Linked DNA regions of Duganella dendranthematis. Each later gene encodes a partner of the first gene's protein in a complex. Links are inferred from orthologs where the notes say so. Each region holds a gene or a part of one and is shown on either strand. Other genes may lie near its edges. The genes, in order: uvrA and mfd.

The links.
Region 2: the proteins of uvrA (region 1) and mfd are in contact, whole or in part, in a crystal structure (PDB 4DFC), measured with the Escherichia coli proteins. The link is inferred for Duganella dendranthematis from one-to-one orthologs.

What each region holds. Positions count from the first base shown.
Region 1 is NZ_CP051684.1:2,178,677-2,188,453, forward strand. The notes cover bases 3,956-7,351. They hold uvrA (excinuclease ABC subunit UvrA), read left to right. Parts: upstream 3,956-4,304; coding sequence 4,305-7,151; downstream 7,152-7,351. Other genes in these bases: cobA (uroporphyrinogen-III C-methyltransferase), read left to right, coding at 3,956-4,178; HH213_RS10015 (AraC family transcriptional regulator), read left to right, coding at 7,153-7,351. In the rest of the region: cobM (precorrin-4 C(11)-methyltransferase), read right to left, coding at 1-468; HH213_RS09985 (energy-coupling factor ABC transporter ATP-binding protein), read right to left, coding at 465-1,331; cobalt ECF transporter T component CbiQ, read right to left, coding at 1,328-2,062; HH213_RS09995 (energy-coupling factor ABC transporter substrate-binding protein), read right to left, coding at 2,052-2,390; more of cobA, read left to right, coding at 3,459-3,955; more of HH213_RS10015, read left to right, coding at 7,352-8,055; HH213_RS10020 (hypothetical protein), read left to right, coding at 8,052-8,951; HH213_RS10025 (DUF885 domain-containing protein), read right to left, coding at 8,917-9,777. UniProt on the Escherichia coli protein: The UvrABC repair system catalyzes the recognition and processing of DNA lesions. UvrA is an ATPase and a DNA-binding protein. A damage recognition complex composed of 2 UvrA and 2 UvrB subunits scans DNA for abnormalities.
Region 2 is NZ_CP051684.1:5,279,721-5,290,086, reverse strand. Bases 2,435-6,419 are described here. They hold mfd (transcription-repair coupling factor), read left to right. Parts: upstream 2,435-2,766; coding sequence 2,767-6,219; downstream 6,220-6,419. Other genes in these bases: serB (phosphoserine phosphatase SerB), read left to right, coding at 6,267-6,419; HH213_RS24305 (5'-nucleotidase), read left to right, coding at 2,435-2,648. Also shown: HH213_RS24315 (methyl-accepting chemotaxis protein), read right to left, coding at 1-332; HH213_RS24310 (GGDEF domain-containing protein), read right to left, coding at 453-1,586; more of HH213_RS24305, read left to right, coding at 1,722-2,434; more of serB, read left to right, coding at 6,420-7,109; HH213_RS24290 (sensor domain-containing diguanylate cyclase), read right to left, coding at 7,116-8,084; HH213_RS24285 (low molecular weight protein-tyrosine-phosphatase), read right to left, coding at 8,144-8,620; HH213_RS24280 (alpha/beta hydrolase family protein), read left to right, coding at 8,678-9,577; HH213_RS24275 (DUF4870 family protein), read left to right, coding at 9,613-9,975; HH213_RS24270 (UdgX family uracil-DNA binding protein), read right to left, coding at 9,947-10,366. UniProt on the Escherichia coli protein: Couples transcription and DNA repair by recognizing RNA polymerase (RNAP) stalled at DNA lesions. Mediates ATP-dependent release of RNAP and its truncated transcript from the DNA, and recruitment of nucleotide excision repair machinery to the damaged site.

The DNA.
Region 1 (9,777 bases):
GCTGGCGAGGTCTTCGCCCTCCGGCATCGGCGTGCGACCTTCCACGCGGGTGAGGATGACGGTTTGCGTCACTTCGGGCAGCGTCATGGATTCGCCGGCGGCGGCCATCGACGCCATCGCCGACGATACGCCCGGCACCACCGACCATTCGATGCCGGCGTCGGTCAGTGGACGCGCCAGTTCGATCAGCGCGCCGTACAGCGCCGGGTCGCCGGTCTGCAAGCGCACCACGGTGGCGTGCCGGCTGGCCTGATCGATCAACCATGCGGTCATGTCTTCCAGCGTCATGTCCTTGGAGTCGCGGATGGCGCAGCCGGGCGGTGCGTACAGCGTGACGGCGTGGTCGACGAGCGATCCTGCAAACAGCACCGCGCCAGCCTGCGACAGCAGCTTCTGACCTTTGACGGTGATGAGTTCCGGGTCGCCGGGACCGGCGCCGACGAACCAGATTTTTCCAAGGGTGGTCATGCAGTGATTACTCCTGATTGTTTGAGTGCGCGCAGCGTGCTTAAGGTATCGAGCAGGGCGTCGACGCTGCGGGGCGCCGGGCCTGGCGGCAGCACGCCGAGGGCCACCAGTTCCGCGTGCAGCGCCAGTGCGGCCGGTGGACGCTGGCCGGCCGCTTGCAGCACGTCGGTCTGCGCGGCTAGTTGCTGCGCGGGGCCGGAGGCGATGCAGCGGCCGGCCGCCATCACGTGGATGTCGTCGGCCCAGCGCAGCGCGAAGTCGATGTCGTGGGTGGACAGCAGGATGGTGACGCCGCGTGCGGCCAGACGGTCCAGCAGTGCTGTCAATTCGGTTTGCATGGGGGCGTCGAGGCCTGCCATCGGCTCGTCCAGCAGCAGCACGTCGGGTTCCATCGCCAGCACGCCGGCGATGCAGACGCGTTTTTTCTGGCCGAAACTCAGTTGGTGGACGGCGCGGCGCGCGTGGCTGCGCAGGCCTACCGCATCCAGTGCGGTGGCGACGCGGTGGCGCACTTCGTACTCGTGGAGGCCAAGATTGAGCGGGCCAAAAGAGACGTCTTCTTCCACCAGCGCGGAGAACAGCTGGCGGTCCGGGTTCTGGAACACCAGGCCGACGCGGGTGCGCAGCGCGGTCAGGCCTTTGCGGCTGTAGTCGAACGGTTGGCCTCTCTGGCGCAGCGTGCCAGCGGTGGGACGCAGCAGGCCGTTCAGATGTTGCAGCACGGTGGTCTTGCCGGCGCCATTGGTGCCCAGCAGGGCGTAGCGGCGGCCTCGGTGCAGCGTCAGCGTGCAGTCGTCCAGGCCCGCGCTGCCGTCGGGGTAAACGTGGCTGACGGCTCGCAGTTCCAGCAGCGGCGCGCTCACAGGCGGTCTCCCAAGGCGATGGCCAGCATCAGCGCGCCAGCCAACACGGAAAAGGTAATTTGGCGGCCAGCTTGCGGATAGGCAGCGGGCAGGAAGCGCAACGTGCCTTGGTAGACGCGGGCATCCGCGGCAGTTTGCAGGGCGGCGGCGCGTTGCCATACCTGAATCGCCATCTGGCCGGCCAGCAGCCCGGTGGAGCGCCAGGCCTGGCGCCAGTTGCGATAGCCGAGACGCGCGGTTTGCGCGGTGATGCTTTCGTCCCACGCCTGGCGCATGACGAACAGCATGCGGTAGCACAGGACCATCAGATCGAGCAGCAGTTCCGGTGTGCGCAGCTTGCGCAGCAGCGCGAGCAGGTCAGGCAATGGAGTGGTCAGCACGAGGCCGAGCATGGCGGCCAGCATGGCGAACGAGCGCAGCGCCAAATGCTCGATGGTCGGCAGCATGGTGGTCGTGAGGTTCCAATGGCCGTTAGCGTCCGGGCCAAACAGCATTGTCAGGCAGGACAGCAGCAGGAAGCCGAGCGGCGGCAGCGCGACCGCGATGTAGCTGCGCAGCTGCACGCGCGCGCCGAGCAGCGCGGCCAGCACCAGCATGGCCGTCAGCACGGCGAATGCGACCGGACTGCGCGCCAGCCACGCCGCGACAAAGCCCGCCAGCGCAAACAGCGCCTTGGCCGCAGGCGCCACATCGCGCCAGCGGCTGGCGTAAGCCGACGATTCAATCAGCACGTTGATCCTGCGCCGATGCGGCCTTCGAAACGCGTTCGCGGGCGACGGAGAGGCCGAGCCAGAAGCCGATCACGCCCGCGCCGATGGCAGCTTGCAGCGCGAACAGCAGCGACGCGATTTCATCACTGGCCGGTTCGAATACCGGCGCAAACCACGGCTTGTAGCCCGGTGCGATATCGCCGATGGCGCGCTGCGCGCGGTCGTCCGCACCGGCAAACAGCGCCGGCGCTTCCCCGCCCGGATTGGCCGGCGGCGCGCTTACCAGCCACAAAGGCAGCACCGTTAGCGCCACGATGGCCAGCCATACCAGCACCGTACGGGCCTTCATGCGCCCCCTTCCGGGCGCCCAGCATCATCACCGGCAGCGAACGCAGTTCGTGCGCGTTGAAACGCACCATGGCGTTCACCACCAGCACCGTCAGCAAACCTTCGCTGATGGCGATCGGCACCTGCGTCAACGCAAAGATGCCGGCAAATTTGAAGAACGACACGCTAAACCCGCCCACCGCCGCCGGAAACGCCAGCGCCAGTTGTACCGACGTGGTCACATACGTCGCCAGATCGCCCAGGCTGGCCGCCATGAACACCGCCACCGAGCGTGAAAAGCCCATCGCCGCCACCGCGCGCAGCACGCCGTACGACACGAACGGCCCCACAATCGCCATCGAAAACACATTGGCGCCGAGTGTGGTCAGGCCGCCGTGCGCCATCAACAGCGCCTGGAACAACAGCACCACAAAGCCTACCGGCACCATCGCCACCGGGCCAAACAGCGCCGCGCCGAGGCCCACCCCGGTCGGATGCGAACAGCTGCCCGTCACCGACGGCAGCTTGAGCGCGGACAGCAGAAACGCGAACGCCGCCGCCACGCCAAGCAGCATGCGGCGTTCGGGATGCGCCTGCAGGTCGCGGCCGATGGCGCGCAGGCCCCAGGCCAGAAAAGGTAAGGAAACGGCTGCCCAGCCGAGCGCGTGCGCTGGCGGCAAAAAGCCTTCCATGATGTGCATTCGAAACCTCCCGTCGAATGGGCTGGATGGACACCAAGGCGGGAGCAGAGAGGACGGTCGACGAGGGGCGTGGGACAGGCGGCCGGGGTCGACAGCGGCTTCCCGTGACCCCGGGGAATGGTGCTGGACTTTTTGGGCCGGTATTCTGGCTCGCCTTCATCCTTCTCCGTGTCTTCCCGCGTGTGACGGCAGTGACGTGTAGACGGAGTCGTCTGGCTTACAGCAGCGGGGGCTGCACCGGATTTACACCGGTTTCCCGTTTAACGCCTTTACAACAAATGGCGCACCCAAGGGTCGCATCTTACACTAGCCGCCGGACGCGTGCCAAGCTAAACCCAAACCGCCCCGCAGCCGGTATCATTCATCCTGAATCGTCAAAAAGGGAATGTATGGCAGCGCTGGGGAAAGTCTATTTGATCGGAGCAGGGCCGGGAGCGGATGACCTGATCACCGTGCGCGGTGCGCGTCTGCTGGCGCAGGCCGACGTGGTGCTGTACGACGCACTGGTCACGCCTGAAATGCTGGCCCTGTGTGCGCAGGCCACGCTGATTTCGGTCGGCAAGCGCTCCGGCCAGCGCTCGACCGCGCAAACGCTGATCAACCAGCAACTGGTGGAATGCGCGCGGCAATATCAACTGGTGGTGCGTCTCAAGGGCGGTGACCCGATGCTGTTCGGGCGCGCCGACGAAGAGTTGCGCGCGCTGGAAGCGGAAGGCATCGAAGTCGAAATCGTGCCCGGCATCACCACCGCGCTGGCCGCCGCCGCCGTCACCAAACAGCCGCTGACCCGCCGCGGCGTGGCCCGCAGCGTCGCCTTCTTCACCTCCAGCACCGCACCGGACGAGCCGGACCATCCCGCGCTGCCGGAAACCGATACTCTGGTGCAATACATGGGTGGCCGGGAAGCAGCCGCGACCGCCGCGCGTCTGCTGGCCGAGGGCCGCCGGCCCGATCTACCGGTGGTGGTGGTGGAAAATTGCAGCCGCGCTGACCAGCGCATCCTGCGCCTGACGCTGGACGGTCTGGCCAACGGGCTGGATGCCGCGCAGGGTCCGGTGCTGGTGATGATCGGCGAAGCGCTGCAGCAACGTTCGCATCAGGCAAGTTGAAACGGCGCAAGAGAATACTGGTATTATGTACAGTGTTAGCCTGCGCACGCACGAACCAGCGCGCGCCCGGCGCAAGTAATCAAACCCGGCTATAGTGACGGGTTGACTCTAAAGGCCAAAAATCCCATGGAACAGATCCGCATCCGCGGCGCACGCACGCACAACCTGAAAAACATCAATCTTGACCTGCCTCGCAACAAGCTGATTGTGATTACCGGCTTGTCCGGTTCCGGCAAATCCTCGCTGGCGTTCGACACGCTGTACGCCGAGGGCCAGCGCCGCTATGTGGAATCGCTGTCGGCCTACGCCCGCCAGTTCCTGCAACTGATGGAAAAGCCGGATGTGGACCTGATCGAGGGCCTGTCGCCGGCGATCTCGATCGAGCAGAAGGCCACCTCGCATAACCCGCGTTCGACGGTCGGCACCGTGACCGAGATCCACGATTATCTGCGTCTGCTGTACGCGCGCGTCGGCACGCCTTATTGCATCAACCACCCGGACCAGGCGCTGGCCGCGCAAACCGTGTCGCAGATGGTCGACGCGGTGCTGGCCCTGCCGGCCGACACCAAGTTGATGATCCTGGCGCCGGTGGTGGCCAACCGCAAGGGCGAGCACTCCGACCTGTTTGAAGCGATGCAGGCGCAGGGCTTCGTGCGCTTCCGCGTGCAGAGCGGCACCCACGACGCCAAGATCTACGAAGTGGACGACCTGCCGAAGCTGAAGAAAACCGAAAAGCACACCATCGACGTGGTGATCGACCGCGTCAAGGTCAGCCCGGACATCAAGCAGCGCCTGGCCGAGAGCTTCGAGACCGCGCTGCGCCTGGCCGACGGCCGCGCCGTGGCCTTCGAAATGGACAGCGGCGCCACCCACGTCTACTCCAACAAGTTCGCCTGCAATATCTGCGGCTACTCGCTGCAGGAGCTGGAGCCGCGCCTGTTCTCGTTCAATAACCCGATGGGCGCCTGCCCGGAGTGCGACGGCCTCGGTCACATCGAGTTCTTCGATCCGAAGCGCATCGTCGCCTTCCCTAACCTGTCGCTGGCTTCCGGCGCCGTCAAAGGGTGGGACCGCCGCAACCAGTTCTACTTCGCGATGCTGTCCAATCTGGCGGCGTTCTACGACTTCGACCTGGATGTGCCGTTTGAAAAACTGCCGAAAGCGGCGCAGGAAGCAGTGCTGAACGGCTCCGGCAAAACCTCGATCCCGTTCACCTACATCAATGAGCGTGGCCGCACCGTGGTCAAGGAACATACCTTTGAAGGTGTGGTCAACAACCTGGCGCGCCGCTACCGCGAAACCGATTCGATGGCGGTGAAAGAGGAACTGTCAAAGTTCATCAACGAGAAAAAATGCCCATCGTGCGAAGGCGCGCGCCTGCGCATTGAAGCGCGCTTCGTCAAGGTCGGCACCGGCAAGCAGGAAAAGGCCATCTACGAGATCGCCGAGAAGCCGCTGCGCGAAACGCTGTCGTTCTTCGAGCAGCTGAAACTGAAAGGCGCCAAGAAGGACATCGCCGACCGCGTGGTGAAAGAGATCATCTCGCGCCTGCAGTTCCTCAACAACGTCGGCCTCGATTACCTGTCGCTGGACCGCAGCGCCGACACCCTGTCGGGCGGCGAAGCGCAGCGTATCCGCCTGGCGTCGCAGATCGGCTCCGGCCTGACCGGCGTGATGTACGTGCTGGATGAACCGTCGATCGGCCTGCACCAGCGCGACAATGACCGCCTGATCGACACCTTGCGCCACCTGCGCGACATCGGCAACAGCGTGCTGGTGGTGGAGCACGACGAAGATGCGATCCGCACCGCCGACTACATCGTCGACATGGGTCCCGGCGCCGGCGTGCACGGTGGCGAAGTGATCGCCGCCGGTTCGCTCAAAGACATCATGAAGAACAAGAAGTCGCTGACCGCCCAGTACCTGAGCGGCACGCGCAAGATCGAAGTGCCGTCCAAGCGCCACGTGGCCGATCCGGACAAGCAGCTGGTGATCACCGGCGCCACCGGCAATAACCTGAAGAAGGTCAACCTCAAACTGCCGGTCGGCCTGATGACCTGCGTGACCGGCGTCTCCGGCTCCGGCAAATCGACGCTGATCAACGACACGCTGTTCCCGGCGCTGTCGCGCCACCTGTACGGCTCACAGACCGAACCGGCGCCGCACGACACCATCAGCGGCCTGGAACACTTCGACAAGGTGATCTCGGTCGACCAGGCGCCGATCGGCCGCACGCCGCGCTCGAACCCTGCGACCTATACCGGTTTGTTCACGCCGATCCGCGACCTGTTCGCCACCGTGCCGACCGCAAAAGAGCGCGGCTACAGCGCCGGCCGATTCTCGTTCAACGTCAAGGGCGGCCGCTGCGAAGCGTGCCAGGGCGATGGCGTGATCAAGGTCGAGATGCACTTCCTGCCGGACGTCTACGTGCCATGCGACGTTTGCCACGGCAAGCGCTATAACCGCGAAACGCTGGAAGTCCACTACAAGGGCAAGAACATCACCGAGATCCTCGACATGACGGTCGAAGACGCGCACGAGTTCTTCAAGCCGGTGCCGGTCATCGCCCGCAAGCTGCATACGCTGCTGGACGTGGGCCTGGGCTACATCAAGCTGGGTCAGAGCGCGACCACGCTGTCGGGCGGCGAGGCGCAGCGCGTCAAGCTGTCGCTGGAACTGTCCAAGCGCGATACCGGCCGCACGCTGTACATCCTGGACGAACCGACCACCGGCCTGCACTTCCACGATATCGACCTGCTGCTGAAAGTGATCCACCGCCTGCGCGACCAGGGCAACACGCTGGTCATCATCGAGCACAATCTCGATGTGATCAAGACCGCCGACTGGATCGTCGATCTGGGACCGGAAGGCGGCGCCGGCGGCGGCAAGATCATCGCCAGCGGCACGCCGGAAGAAGTGGCGGCCAATCCTGCCAGCGTCACCGGCAAATACCTGGTACCGCTGCTGAAATAAAATGAAACGGGATCTCGCCCCCACCCGCCTCGATCACATGATCGACATCGTCCACTTGCATACGCTGGACGAGCAGCGGGTGGCGACGGCGATCCCGTTTTTGTCGCTGCTGCGCTCTTCCCATCCCACGCCCGTTAGCAAGGGCGTGCTCAAACCATCGTGCTGCGTGATCCTGCAAGGACACAAGCGCGTGCACCTGTCCGACGAAGTGCTGAACTACGGCCCCGGCGAATATCTGGTGGTGTCGGTCGACATGCCGGCTTCGGGCCACATCATCAGCGCCACGGCCGACAAGCCCTACCTGCTGCTCAACATCGAGCTCGATCCGCAAGAGATTGCGGCCATTGTGCTGGAAGCGAAAATCACCATCGATTCCGAACAGCCGGAGCGCGGGGCATTTATCGGCCAGACCGATGACGCCTTGCAGGAATCCTTATACCAGCTGGTGCGCTTGCTGCAAGCGCCGCCAGCGGAAGCGGCCTTTCTGGCCGTGGGTCTGAAGCGCGAAATCATCTACCGCATGCTGAACGGCCCTTACGGCCGCCAGTTGTATCAGAACGTGGTGCTGGACCAGCAGGACCGCGGCATCAGCAAAGCCATCGCCTGGCTCAAGGACCACTACGACCAGCCGATCAAGGTGGAAGAGCTGGCGCAGGCCACCAATATGAGCGTCTCCAGCCTGCACCACCGCTTCAAGGCGGTGACCAATATCGGGCCCATGCAATACCAGAAGCAGCTACGCCTGCAACGGGCGCGCAGCCTGCTGCTGAACGGCGAAGTTGACGCCACCACCGCCGCCTACAAGGTCGGCTACGAAAGCGCCTCGCAGTTCAGCCGCGAATACCGCCGCCTGTTCGGCGCACCGCCTATGCAGGACATCAAGAAACTACGGACCGCACCATGAAGATCAATAAGAAGCGCCTGCTGCCACTGGGCATAGGCTTGTTCGTGTTTGCCATGGTGGGACTGCTGGCCGACAAGGCATGGTCTGAGAAGCAGCAGCAGCTGGACCTGATCACCGATTTCTATCGCGACCATCTGGCGCGGCCGGACAAGCGCCAACCGAGCCAAGTGCCGCCTGGCTTCTTCACGCCGGAATTGGAAGCGCTGATCGACGCCAACAATCAGCTTTGCTACAGCCTGTCGCGCAGCGACGATATCTGCGGCTATGGCGCCGACAGCGATGTCTTCCTCGATGCGCAGGAAGCCTCGCCCAGCCTGGACTTCGAGCGCTCCAGCTTCCGTATCAGCCGCGTCGGCGACAACGTGGTGGAAGCTACCTTCAATGTCTATCCCGACATGGGCACCGCTTACGACCGCCAGATCCGCTATGTGCTGGTGCAGGGAGACGAGGGCTGGCGCGTGGACGACATGCTGTTCGCGCAAAACCGCTCGATGCGGGTTGAGCTCCTGCAGGAGAACGACGCCATCCTGGCCCGCGCGCGCGATCTTGGCGACACCGCCGGCTGGGTGTTCAACTATCTGCGCAACGGCGATATGCTGGACCGTGCGGTGCGCTTCATCGCTTTCCCGGTGCAGGTCTGCGACCAATACGGCGTCTGCGCAGCCATGAAGCGCGACGACCCGCGCCTGATGCAGGCACTGGACTACCTATCCGACAACAAAGGCGACAGCGACGTGCTGCCGCCGCCTGCTGAAGCGCAAGCCGCCGATGGTAAGGTCATCGCCATCGGCGCTCTGGACTTCACCTTCCAGAACCGCGCCTGGTGGGTGACCAGGATCGACCTGCGCCGGCTTCAGGGCATCAAGCCTGCTTCTGGCTTGCCACCCACTGTTTGATGTGCGCTTCCAGCACATCCATCGGCAGCGCGCCGGCGCCCAGCACTTGGTCGTGGAAGGCACGGATGTCGAAGCGGTCGCCCAGTTCCTTGCGGGCGTAGTCGCGCAGTTCAAGAATCTTTAGCTGGCCGATCTTGTAGCCCAGCGCCTGGCCCGGCCAGACGATGTAGCGATCAGTCTCGCTCTGCACTTCCACTTCCTCGATGCCGGAATGGGCGTGGAAGAAGTCCACCACCTGCTGGCGGGTCCACTGCTTCGAGTGCAGGCCGGTATCCACCACCAGGCGGATCGCGCGCAGCATCTCATCCTGCAAATGGCCGTAATAGCTGTATGGGTCCTTGTAGAATCCCAGTTCCTCGCCCAGGCGTTCCGAGTACAGCGCCCAGCCTTCCGCGTAGGCGGTGTAGTTGCCTTGCTGGCGGAAGTCCGGCAGACCCTGGATTTCCTGCGCCACGGTCAGCTGCATGTGGTGACCGGGTACGCCTTCATGCAGCGCGGTGGTTTCGATGTCGATGGTGGAGCGGTGCGCGAAGTCGCCGGTGTTGACCATCACGCGGCCGGGACGCTTGCCGTCCGGAGAACCGGGCATATAAGCCGCAGCAGAAGCGCCCTTCTCACGGAACTCTTCCACCGGCTTGATTTCGACTTTCCCCTTCGGCAGCACACCGAACAGGTTGGGCAGCTGCAGATACATCTGGTCCGTATATTTCTGATACAGGTCGATGATCTCCTGGCGCGATTTCGGATGCAGCGCCGGGTTGGCGGCAACCGCCTTATTGAAGGTTTTCAGATCCTTGTAGCCCAGCTTTTGCGCAGTCGCCAGCAT
Region 2 (10,366 bases), 3.1 Mb from region 1 along the record:
GTCTGCGGCAATGGCTCGTAGCGCTTCCAGCCGCGGTCGATATTGGCCCAGGCCTTCTTGCGCATCTCGATCGCCTCGGCGAACTTGTCCTGCGACTGGTACTCATGCGACCAGGTGCCCACATACAGCGTGGCCGCCGACACCGCCGTCTGTCCCTCGCTCATCACCAGCAACCCCTGGATCGAAGGCAGACGCACCACGCCGATCTCATTCACCGCGCCGCCCACCTTGGCAATCCCTCGATAGCCCGCCGCGCCCACCACCAGCAGCGCCACCATCATAATGGCGACCAAGGTCGCCAGCTTCCACTTGATGAGCAGATTTTTGAACATCCGGCCTCCGGCACATTGGTTAGATTTGGTGAATATTGTTCCTACCCAACTAATATGCGACCCCGACAACGTAACCGTCAATCACATTCGTGCCCAGTGTGGCGTGGCGCGCACAATCTCTCAGCCGGCGGCCACGCGGTTGCGGCCGGCCCGCTTGGCCTGGTACATGGCGGCGTCGCCGGCCGCAATCAGGCGGAACAGATCGTAGCTGTGCTGATCCGAGCAGACCACGCCCAGGCTGGCCGTGTAGCGTACCGACATGCCGTCCCACTCGACCACCTCGTGCTCGATGCGTGCGCGCACGCGCTCGGCGATATTCAGCGCCGCCGCGTGGTCGACGCCATCCAGCACCAGCACAAATTCCTCGCCGCCGAAGCGCGCCATCAAATCGTGCGGCCGCAGTTCCACCTTGAGCAGGCGGGCCAGATGGCGCAGCACCTCGTCGCCCACCGGATGGCCGTGGTTATCGTTAATCTGCTTGAAGTAATCGACGTCGATCATGATCACCGCCAGGCTGCGGCCGGCGCGCAAGGCACGCAGACCGACCCGCTTGCCCTGGGTTTCCAGGCCGGCGCGGTTCAGGGCGCCGGTCAGTGCGTCCAGCGCCGACAGCCGGCGCAGGCGCTCGGCATAGCGCCACATCACCATCTGGATCAGGCCGAAGGCGATGCAGATCTGCGCCAACGGAATTGCCAGCGTGCTCAAGCCCATCACCAGCGAACTGGTGTGGTCCATCGGATCGACGTGCAGCAGCATGTGCACGCCACGCAGGAACAGCGCCAGCCCCAGCAGGATAAATCCGGTCAGGCTGACGATGCTGACGCGCCACACGCCATGCCGCGCCACCACCACCGCGCACAGCCAGTTGAGCAGCGCGAAATAAAACCCGCTGAAACACAGGCGCGCGCGCAAGCTCGGCGCCACCAGCGTGAACCAGCCCGGAATCAGCAAGGCAAGCACGGTAATCACCGCGATGGCTTGCCACGACAAAGTGGAGGAACAATGCACGCGCAAGCCGCGCAAGGCCAGCGCCAGGCCGAAAGCGATCACGCCATAGCCGATCACGCCATGCAGCAGTACCGGCAGCGACTCGATGCCGGTCAGCGCCAGGCCGACGCACACCAGCACATTGCCGCCGGCCCACCAGCGCTGTTCCGGCGGACTTTCGGTGTAACACGCCGAGGCCACCAGCAACGCCGTGGTCAGCAGCGTCACGCAAACTTGCACCAGTAGAAGAGTATCGAGATTCAGCACACCAGCATCCATGTAATGAACTGTCAATGTAGCGCAGTGACTGCTTGGAGGCAATAATTAAATTGCAGAAAAGAAAGCCAACCGTCCGCCCCGAATCGGGTACAGTAACGCACATCATCCATTCCCTGTCGTTCCATGCCCTATCCTATCGAGCACAAGCTGGTGATCGGCATCGCCTCCAGCGCCCTGTTTGACCTGACTGCCTCGCACCAGGTGTATCTGGAACACGGCGCCGAAGCCTACCGCAAGTACCAGGAAGCCCAACTGTCCACCGTGCTGGACAAGGGCGTTGCCTTCCCCTTCATCCGCCGCTTCCTCAATATCAACAAATTCCACCCGCAGAGTGCGCCGGTGGAAGTGGTGCTGTTCTCGCGCAATTCACCGGAGACCGGGCTGCGGGTGATGAACTCGATCGCCCACTACGGCCTGGACATCTCGCGCGCCTGCTTCCTGACCGGCGAATCGCCGTACCGCTACCTGCCAGCGTTCAACACCTCGCTATTCCTGTCGGCCAACGAGGAAGACGTCAAGCGCGCGCTGGCGGCCAACTATCCGGCCGGGCTGGTGCTGCCGTCGCGCACCGAGGACGACGAGGCCGACGGCGAACTGCGCATCGCCTTCGACTTTGACGGCGTGATCGCCGACGACGAATCTGAAACTATCTTCAAGCGCAATAACGACGTCAGCGAATTCCACGCCCACGAGACCGAGCGGGTCGCCATCCCGCACCAGCCCGGACCGCTGGCCGATCTGTTCCGCAAGCTGTCGCTGATGCAGCAACTGGAGGAAGACGCCCAGCGCGCCGATCCGGCCTACAAAAAAATCCTGCGCATCGCCATTATCACGGCGCGCAGCGCGCCGTCGCACGAGCGGGTGGTGACCACGCTGAAAAGCTGGGGCGTGTCGGCCAACGAAACTTTCTTCCTGGGCGGCATGGAAAAAGCGCGGGTGCTGGGCATCTTCAAACCGCATATGTTCTTCGATGACCAGCTCAGCCACCTGCAATCGCCGGCAGGCAACATTCCGATGGTGCACATCCCGTTCGGCATCGCCAACCGCTAACCCGCACGGCGTTGCGCCGGGGTCTGACCCCGCACGGGGTCAGACCCCTTCTGCTGGGGGTTCGTCTATAATGTCGTGAGCGGCATGGCCACCCGGGCGATGCCTGGATAACCGTTGAATGTGTGTTGTGTCGTCAGCCTTAACTAAATCCATCCCAAAACCCGGCAACCGCTTTGCCCTGCCCGCGCTGCATGGCTCGGCGGACGCGTACGCCCTGGCGCAAATCGCGCTCGAACTCAAATCCCGCGGCCAGATGCTGGCCATCGTGGTGGCCAACGCCAGCGATGCCCAGCGCCTGCTGGACGAAATCCCCTGGTTCGGCGGCGCGCAGCTGCGCTGCCACCTGCTGCCGGACTGGGAAACGCTGCCCTACGATGCCTTCTCGCCGCACCAGGACCTGGTGTCCGAGCGCCTGGCCACGCTGCACGAAATCTCCAGCGGCCAGTGCGACGTCATGCTGGTGCCGGCCACCACTGCGCTGGTACGCATGGCGCCGCCGTCCTTCCTGGCCGCCTACACCTTCTTCTTCCAGCAAGGCGAATCGCTGGACGAAGCGCGCCTGAAAGCCCAACTGACACTGGCCGGCTACACTAATGTCACGCAGGTGATGTCGCCCGGCGAATACTCGGTGCGCGGCGGCCTGATCGACCTGTTCCCGATGGGCTCCGCGCTGCCGTACCGGCTCGACCTGTTCGGCGACACCATCGAAACCATCCGCACCTTCGACGCCGACACCCAGCGTTCGCTGTACCCGGTCAAGCAGGTGCGCCTGCTGCCGGGCCGCGAATTCCCGATGGACGAAGCGTCGCGCACCGCCTTCCGCAGCCGCTGGCGCGAGCACTTCGAAGGCGATCCGTCGCGCTCCGTGGTGTACAAGGACATCAGCGCCGGCATCGCCTCGGCCGGCATCGAATACTATCTACCGCTGTTCTTCGACGACACCGCCACGCTATTCGACTACCTGCCGCAAGGCGCGGTGGTGGCCACCGTGGGCGACATCGAAGCGGCCATCAAGCGCTTCTGGACCGACACCGGCTCGCGCTACCGCTTCCTGCGCGCCGACCGCGAACGCCCGATCATGGCGCCGGAACAGCTGTTCCTGTCGGACGAACAGTTCTTCGTGCTGGCCAAGCCGTATCCGCAGATCGCCATCCGCCAGAACGCGGACGCCGGCGCTTCCGAGCTGTCGGCGCCGGTGCCCAACATCGCCGTCAACCGCCACCTGGATGACCCGCTGACCAATCTGCGCGCCTACCTGATGCAGTCCGGCGCGCGCGTGATGATCTGCGCCGAATCCAACGGCCGCCGCGAAACGCTGCAGCAGTACTTCACCGAATACGGTCTGGAACTGGCGCCGGTGGAAGGCTTCGACGGCTTTATCGCCTCGGACGCCAAACTAGCGCTGGGCGTGGCGCCGCTGCACGCCGGCTTCGAACTGTCGGTCGACGGCAAGCCGCTGATCTTCATCACCGAGACCGAGTTGTACGCCGGCTCCGGCCGCCGCGCCGGCAAGAAGAAGCAAGAAGCCGTCACCCAGGTCGAATCGATGGTGCGCGACCTGTCGGAACTGAAGATCGGCGATCCGGTGGTGCACATCAATCACGGCATCGGCCGCTACATGGGCCTGACCAGCATGGACCTGGGCGAAGGCGATGCCGAATTCCTGCACCTGGAATACGCCAAAGAGACCAAGCTGTATGTGCCGGTCTCGCAGCTACACGTCATTTCGCGCTACTCCGGCGCCTCGCCGGACGACGCGCCGCTGCACACGCTGGGCTCCGGCCAGTGGGAAAAAGCCAAGCGCCGCGCCGCCGAACAGGTGCGCGACACCGCCGCCGAACTGCTCAACCTCTACGCCCGCCGCGCGCTGCGCCAGGGCCATTCGTTCGAGTATTCAGCGCACGACTACGAGCGCTTCGCCGACAGCTTCGGTTTCGACGAAACACCGGACCAGCAGGAAGCCATCAACAACGTCATCAAGGATATGACCTCGGGCAAACCGATGGACCGGCTGGTGTGCGGCGACGTTGGCTTCGGCAAGACCGAGGTGGCGTTGCGCGCAGCGTTCATCGCCGTCATGGGCGGCAAGCAGGTCGCCATCCTGGCGCCGACCACGCTGCTGGCCGAACAGCATGCGCAAACCTTCGCCGACCGCTTCGCCGACTGGCCGGTGCGCATCGCCGAAATGTCGCGCTTCCGCACCGGCAAGGAGATCGCGCAGGCGATCAAGGGCATGGCCGACGGCACGCTGGACATCATCATCGGCACGCATAAACTGCTGTCGGACGACGTCAAGTTCACCCGCCTTGGCCTGGTGATCATCGACGAGGAGCACCGCTTCGGCGTGCGCCAGAAGGAAGCACTGAAATCGCTGCGCGCCGAAGTCGACGTGCTGACGCTGACCGCCACGCCGATCCCGCGCACGCTGGGCATGGCGCTGGAAGGCCTGCGCGACTTCTCGGTCATCGCTACCGCGCCGCAAAAGCGGCTGGCGATCAAGACCTTCGTGCGCAGCGAGGGCGAGTCGATTATCCGCGAGGCCTGCCTGCGTGAACTCAAGCGCGGCGGCCAGGTCTACTTCCTGCACAACGAGGTGGAGACCATCCAGAACCGCATGGCGATGCTGACCGAGCTGCTGCCGGAAGCGCGCATCGCCGTCGCCCACGGCCAGATGCACGAACGCGACCTGGAAAAAGTGATGCGCGATTTCGTCGCACAGCGCTACAACATCCTGCTGTGCACCACGATTATCGAAACCGGCATCGACGTGCCGACCGCGAACACCATCATCATGCACCGCGCCGACAAATTCGGGCTGGCGCAACTGCACCAGCTGCGCGGCCGCGTCGGCCGTTCGCACCACCAGGCCTATGCCTACCTGCTGGTGCACGACGTGCAGTCGCTGACCAAACAGGCGCAGCGCCGCCTTGACGCCATCCAGCAGATGGAAGAACTGGGCAGCGGCTTCTATCTGGCCATGCACGATCTGGAAATCCGCGGCGCCGGCGAAGTCCTCGGCGACAACCAGTCCGGCGAGATGACCGAGATCGGCTTCCAGCTGTACTCGGACATGCTGAACGAAGCGGTGCGTTCGCTCAAGGCCGGCAAGGAGCCGGACCTGGCGGCGCCGCTGTCAACCACTACCGAAATCAACCTGCACGTGCCGGCGTTGCTGCCGGCCGATTTCTGCGGCGATGTCCACGAACGGCTATCGATCTACAAGCGCATGGCCAATTGCGAAACGCAAGGCAAAATCGACGACATGCAGGAAGAGCTGATCGACCGTTTCGGCAAGCTGCCGGACCCGGTCAAGGCGCTGATCGAAACCCACCGCCTGCGCATCGCCGCCAAGACGGTGGGCATCATCAAGATCGACGCGCATACAGAAGCGGCCAGCCTGCAGTTTATGGCGAAGCCGCCCATCGACCCGATGCGCATCATTGAGCTGATCCAGAAAAATCGTCAGATCAAATTGAACGGACAGGATAAACTGAAGATTACCGCCGCCATGCCTGACCTGGCCGCGCGCGTCACACAGATCAAGGCCGCCATCAAGCAGCTCACCGCATAACCACTACTGACACCACATTTATGCCCACGACTATCGCAAAAACCGCCATGAACCTCGTCCTGCAAGGGGTTGGCGATTGCAAGGCGCGGCTGGAGCGCATCGGCGCCCTCACCGCGTCCGCCAACCTGACCTGGCTGGGCGAGCGCGCGCTGCGCTGCGAAGGCATTGCCTTTTCGCCGGCGCTGCGCCAGACCCTGGAAGTGGCGGCGCAAGCCGCGCAGCTGGACGCCACCTATTCGATCGGCTTGCACAAGATGAGCGACTACAAGCTGGTGGCGATGGACATGGATTCGACGCTGATCATCATCGAGTGCATCGACGAAATCGCCGACATGCAGGGTTTGAAGGCGCAAGTGTCGGAGATCACCGAAGCGGCCATGCGCGGCGAACTGGATTTCGCCGCAAGTCTGCAACGCCGCGTGGGGCTGCTGGAAGGCCTGGACGCCTCGGCGCTGGAGCGCGTGTACGACGAACGGCTGCAACTGTCGCCGGGCGCCGAGACCATGCTGAAGGCGGTGCAGGCGGCCGGCATGAAAACGCTGCTGGTGTCGGGCGGCTTTACCTTCTTCACCGAGCGGCTGAAAAAGCGGCTGGGCCTCGACTACACCCACGCCAACGAACTGGAAATCGTCGACGGCAAACTGACCGGCAAGGTAGTGGGCGGTATCGTCGACGCCGAAGAGAAAAAGCGCACGGTGGAACGCGTGTGCAAAGAGCTGGGCATCTCGCCGTCGCAAGCGATCGTGATGGGCGACGGCGCCAATGACCTGAAGATGATGAGCATTTCCGGCATGTCGGTGGCGTTCCGCGCCAAGCCGGTGGTGCGCGAACAGGCCAACGTCGCGCTCAACTTCGTCGGCCTCGATGGCATCCTGCCGCTGCTGACCTGATCCGATTTAATGCCGGCGTTTGCGCGCCGCCTTGACCGCGTACATTTGCGCGTCGCCGGCGGCCAGCAGCGCCTCCACTGACTGCGGCGCGGCCGGATTGAATTCCACTACGCCCGCCGAAAACTGCAAGTCGTAGCCACGCGCCGCCCTGGCGTTGTAATCGGCCAGCAGGCTGCCGAACTTGTGCAGCACCTGTTCCGCGTCGTTCTTCCCGGCGCCGGTCAGCAGCACGACGAATTCGTCACCGCCCAGCCGCGCGAACAAGTCCGTACTGCGGAAGCTGGCCTGCATCACCTCTGCGAACGCCGCCAGCGCAATGTCACCTTCCGCGTGCCCGAACTGATCGTTGATCGGCTTGAAGCGATCCAGGTCGATGAACGCCAGCGCAGCCGGCTGGCGATTGCGCACGCAGAAATTCAGGCCATATTCCGCCAGCTGCAAAAAGCCGCGCCGGTTGGAAATGCGCGTCAGATCATCGGTGGTGGAAGTCTGGAATGCGGTGAATTCGTCCTGTACCATCGACGCCAGGTCCAGCAGCGCCAGCGCGTCTTCCTCGTCAAATTCACGCGGCACCGTGTCGATGATGCACAGCGTGCCCACCTTGGCGCCATCCGGCGCCCGCAGCGGACAGCCGACATAAAACCGGATATGCGGCGCGCCTGCCACCAGCGGATTGTCGGCAAAGCGCCGGTCGGCCAGCGCGTCAGGAATGAGGAAGATGCCGTCGCCCAGGATGGCGTGGCCGCAGAAGGAGATATTGCGCGGCGTCTCGCAGGCGTCCAGTCCCTGGGAAGACTTGAACCACTGGCGGTTCTCATCGACCAAGCTGACCAGCGCAATCGGAACACGGAACATGCGCTTGGCCATGCGGGTAACGCGGTCGAAGCGCTCCTCGGCAGGCGTGTCGAGGACATTCAACGACTTGAGACTTGCAAGCCGGACGGCTTCATCGAAGGGCATACCTGGCTGTTCCAAAGGATCTCCTATGCTTGTAAGGGCGTAGTCAGGGTCATGATACCTCAAAGCGCTGCGAGCTACTGTTTCTTCAACTTGGCGAGCAGACCGTCGCTGGCGTCTTCCAGATAGTCCAGCACATCGTCGAAACCGCGGCCACCGCCATAGTAAGGATCGGGCACCGCATCCACACCGCTGTGGGTGGCGTGCGCCATCATCATGCCCAGCTTGTGCCGATGCTGCGGCGGACAGGCGGCCAGCAGCAGCTTGAGGTTATCGTGATCCATCGCCAGCACATGATCGAAGTCTTCGAAATCCTGCACCGTCACCTTGCGCGAACGCTGCGCCGACAGATCGTAGCCGCGACGCGACGCATACTCCATCGAACGCTCATCTGGCGGCGCGCCAATGTGGTAGCCATGCGTGCCGGCCGAGTCGATCACGAAGCGGTCGCTCAAGCCGGCCGCCTCCACGCGCTGGCGGAACACACCCTCCGCCGTCGGCGAGCGGCAGATATTCCCCATGCAGACAAACAGCACCGATACTGGTTTCGCCATCGTCGCCGCTCCTTATATAATCATCATCGTTGCATTCTATGCGAAAAAGGATCGAGCATGAATTTGAGTTGCGGCTGCCGCGTAAGCAAGGTGCATGATGCTGTACAGGGCGCGGATATCCCGCTGGCGGTGCTGTATCCGGCACTCGGCGAGGAACATACGGAACACTTTGGCCCTTACTCGCTGGACGTGGCCAGCAACGCAGCGCCGGCCGTTGGCACTTACCCGCTGGTGGTGATCTCGCACGGCCATTCCGGCACGCCATGGGCGTATCGCCAGCTGGCCAAGCATTTGGCGCTGTCGGGCTTCATCGTCGCCCTGCCCGCGCATACCGGCAACACCCGCACCGACAACTCGCTGGCCGGCACCGCCGCCAACCTGGCCAACCGGCCGCGCCACATCACGCTGACTATCGACGCCGTGCTGGCGGATGCCACGCTGGCGCCGCACGTCAGCCGCAACGGCGTGGCGGTCATCGGCCACTCGATCGGCGGCTACACCGCGCTGGCGGCTGCCGGCGGCCTGCCGTGGACCGGCCCATATGAACGCAAGAACTCCAACGCGCTGCCGGAACCGGTGCCGGTCACGCCGGATGCGCGCATCCGTTCCTTGGTGCTGCTCAATCCCGCCACGTTCTGGTTTATCGCCGGTTCGCTGCGGCCGGTGCAAGTGCCGATTCTGATCCGCACCGGCGAGAAGGATGACGTTACGCCAATCGAGCACGCCCACAAGATCATCGAAGGCGTGGCCGAGCCGTCGCTGGTCGAGCACAAGGATATTCCCGGCGGCGGCCACTTCGCGTTCATGAGCAAATTCCCGCCGGAGATGACCAGGCCGAACTTCAAGCCGTCGCAAGACCCGGAAGGCTTCGACCGCGAAAGCATCCAGCCCGCGCTCTTCGCCGACGTGACTGCCTTCCTGCGGCGGACACTGTGCGACACGCCGGCCGCCGGCTAGCTATACTCAAGCCATCAACAAGGAAAGGAGAGATCATGTCGCAAGAACTCGTATTGGAAGGCCGCCTGGAATCGGCCAAGACCACCGCATGGTGGCTGTATGTGATCCACGCCGTCAGCTTTGTATTTTCGCTCGGCGCGTTCTCCATCATCCCGCTGATCCTCAACTACCTGCAACGGCCCAGCACCGAGGGCAGTTTCGTTCATAGCCATCACACCTGGATGATCCGTTCGTTCTGGTGGTATGTGGTGTGGGTGGTCGTCGGCGCCGTGTTTTTCATGACCATCATCGGCATTCCGGTGGCATGGCTGATCTGGATCGGCGCCTGGCTGTGGAAGGCATATCGCCTGATCGTCGGCATCAGCCGCATCAATCGGAACGAACCGGCCCCAGTGTAAGTGCTTGCCGCAGGCCTGCGACAATCACGTCGTAAGCCTGACGGCGGCTTTCCTCATCCCGCGCGCGCAGCACAAAGGACGGGTGGTAGACCGCTACTACCCAGCGACCTTCATGCTGGAATGGCGCATCGATCACGGCGCTCATCGTCGCGCTGCCATCCTGCAGCACCGACTTTAATGCGGTCGCGCCCAGCGCCACCACCACTTCCGGACCGACCTTCTCCAGCTCCTGCTCCAGCCAGACGTGGCATGCGCTGACTTCGCGCTGCGCCGGCGTCTTGTGCAGACGACGCTTGCCGCGCAGTTCCCACTTGAAGTGCTTGACGGCGTTGGTCAGGTAGACGCTGTCGCGAACTACGCCCGCTTCGGCCAGCGCGCGGTCCAGCACCGC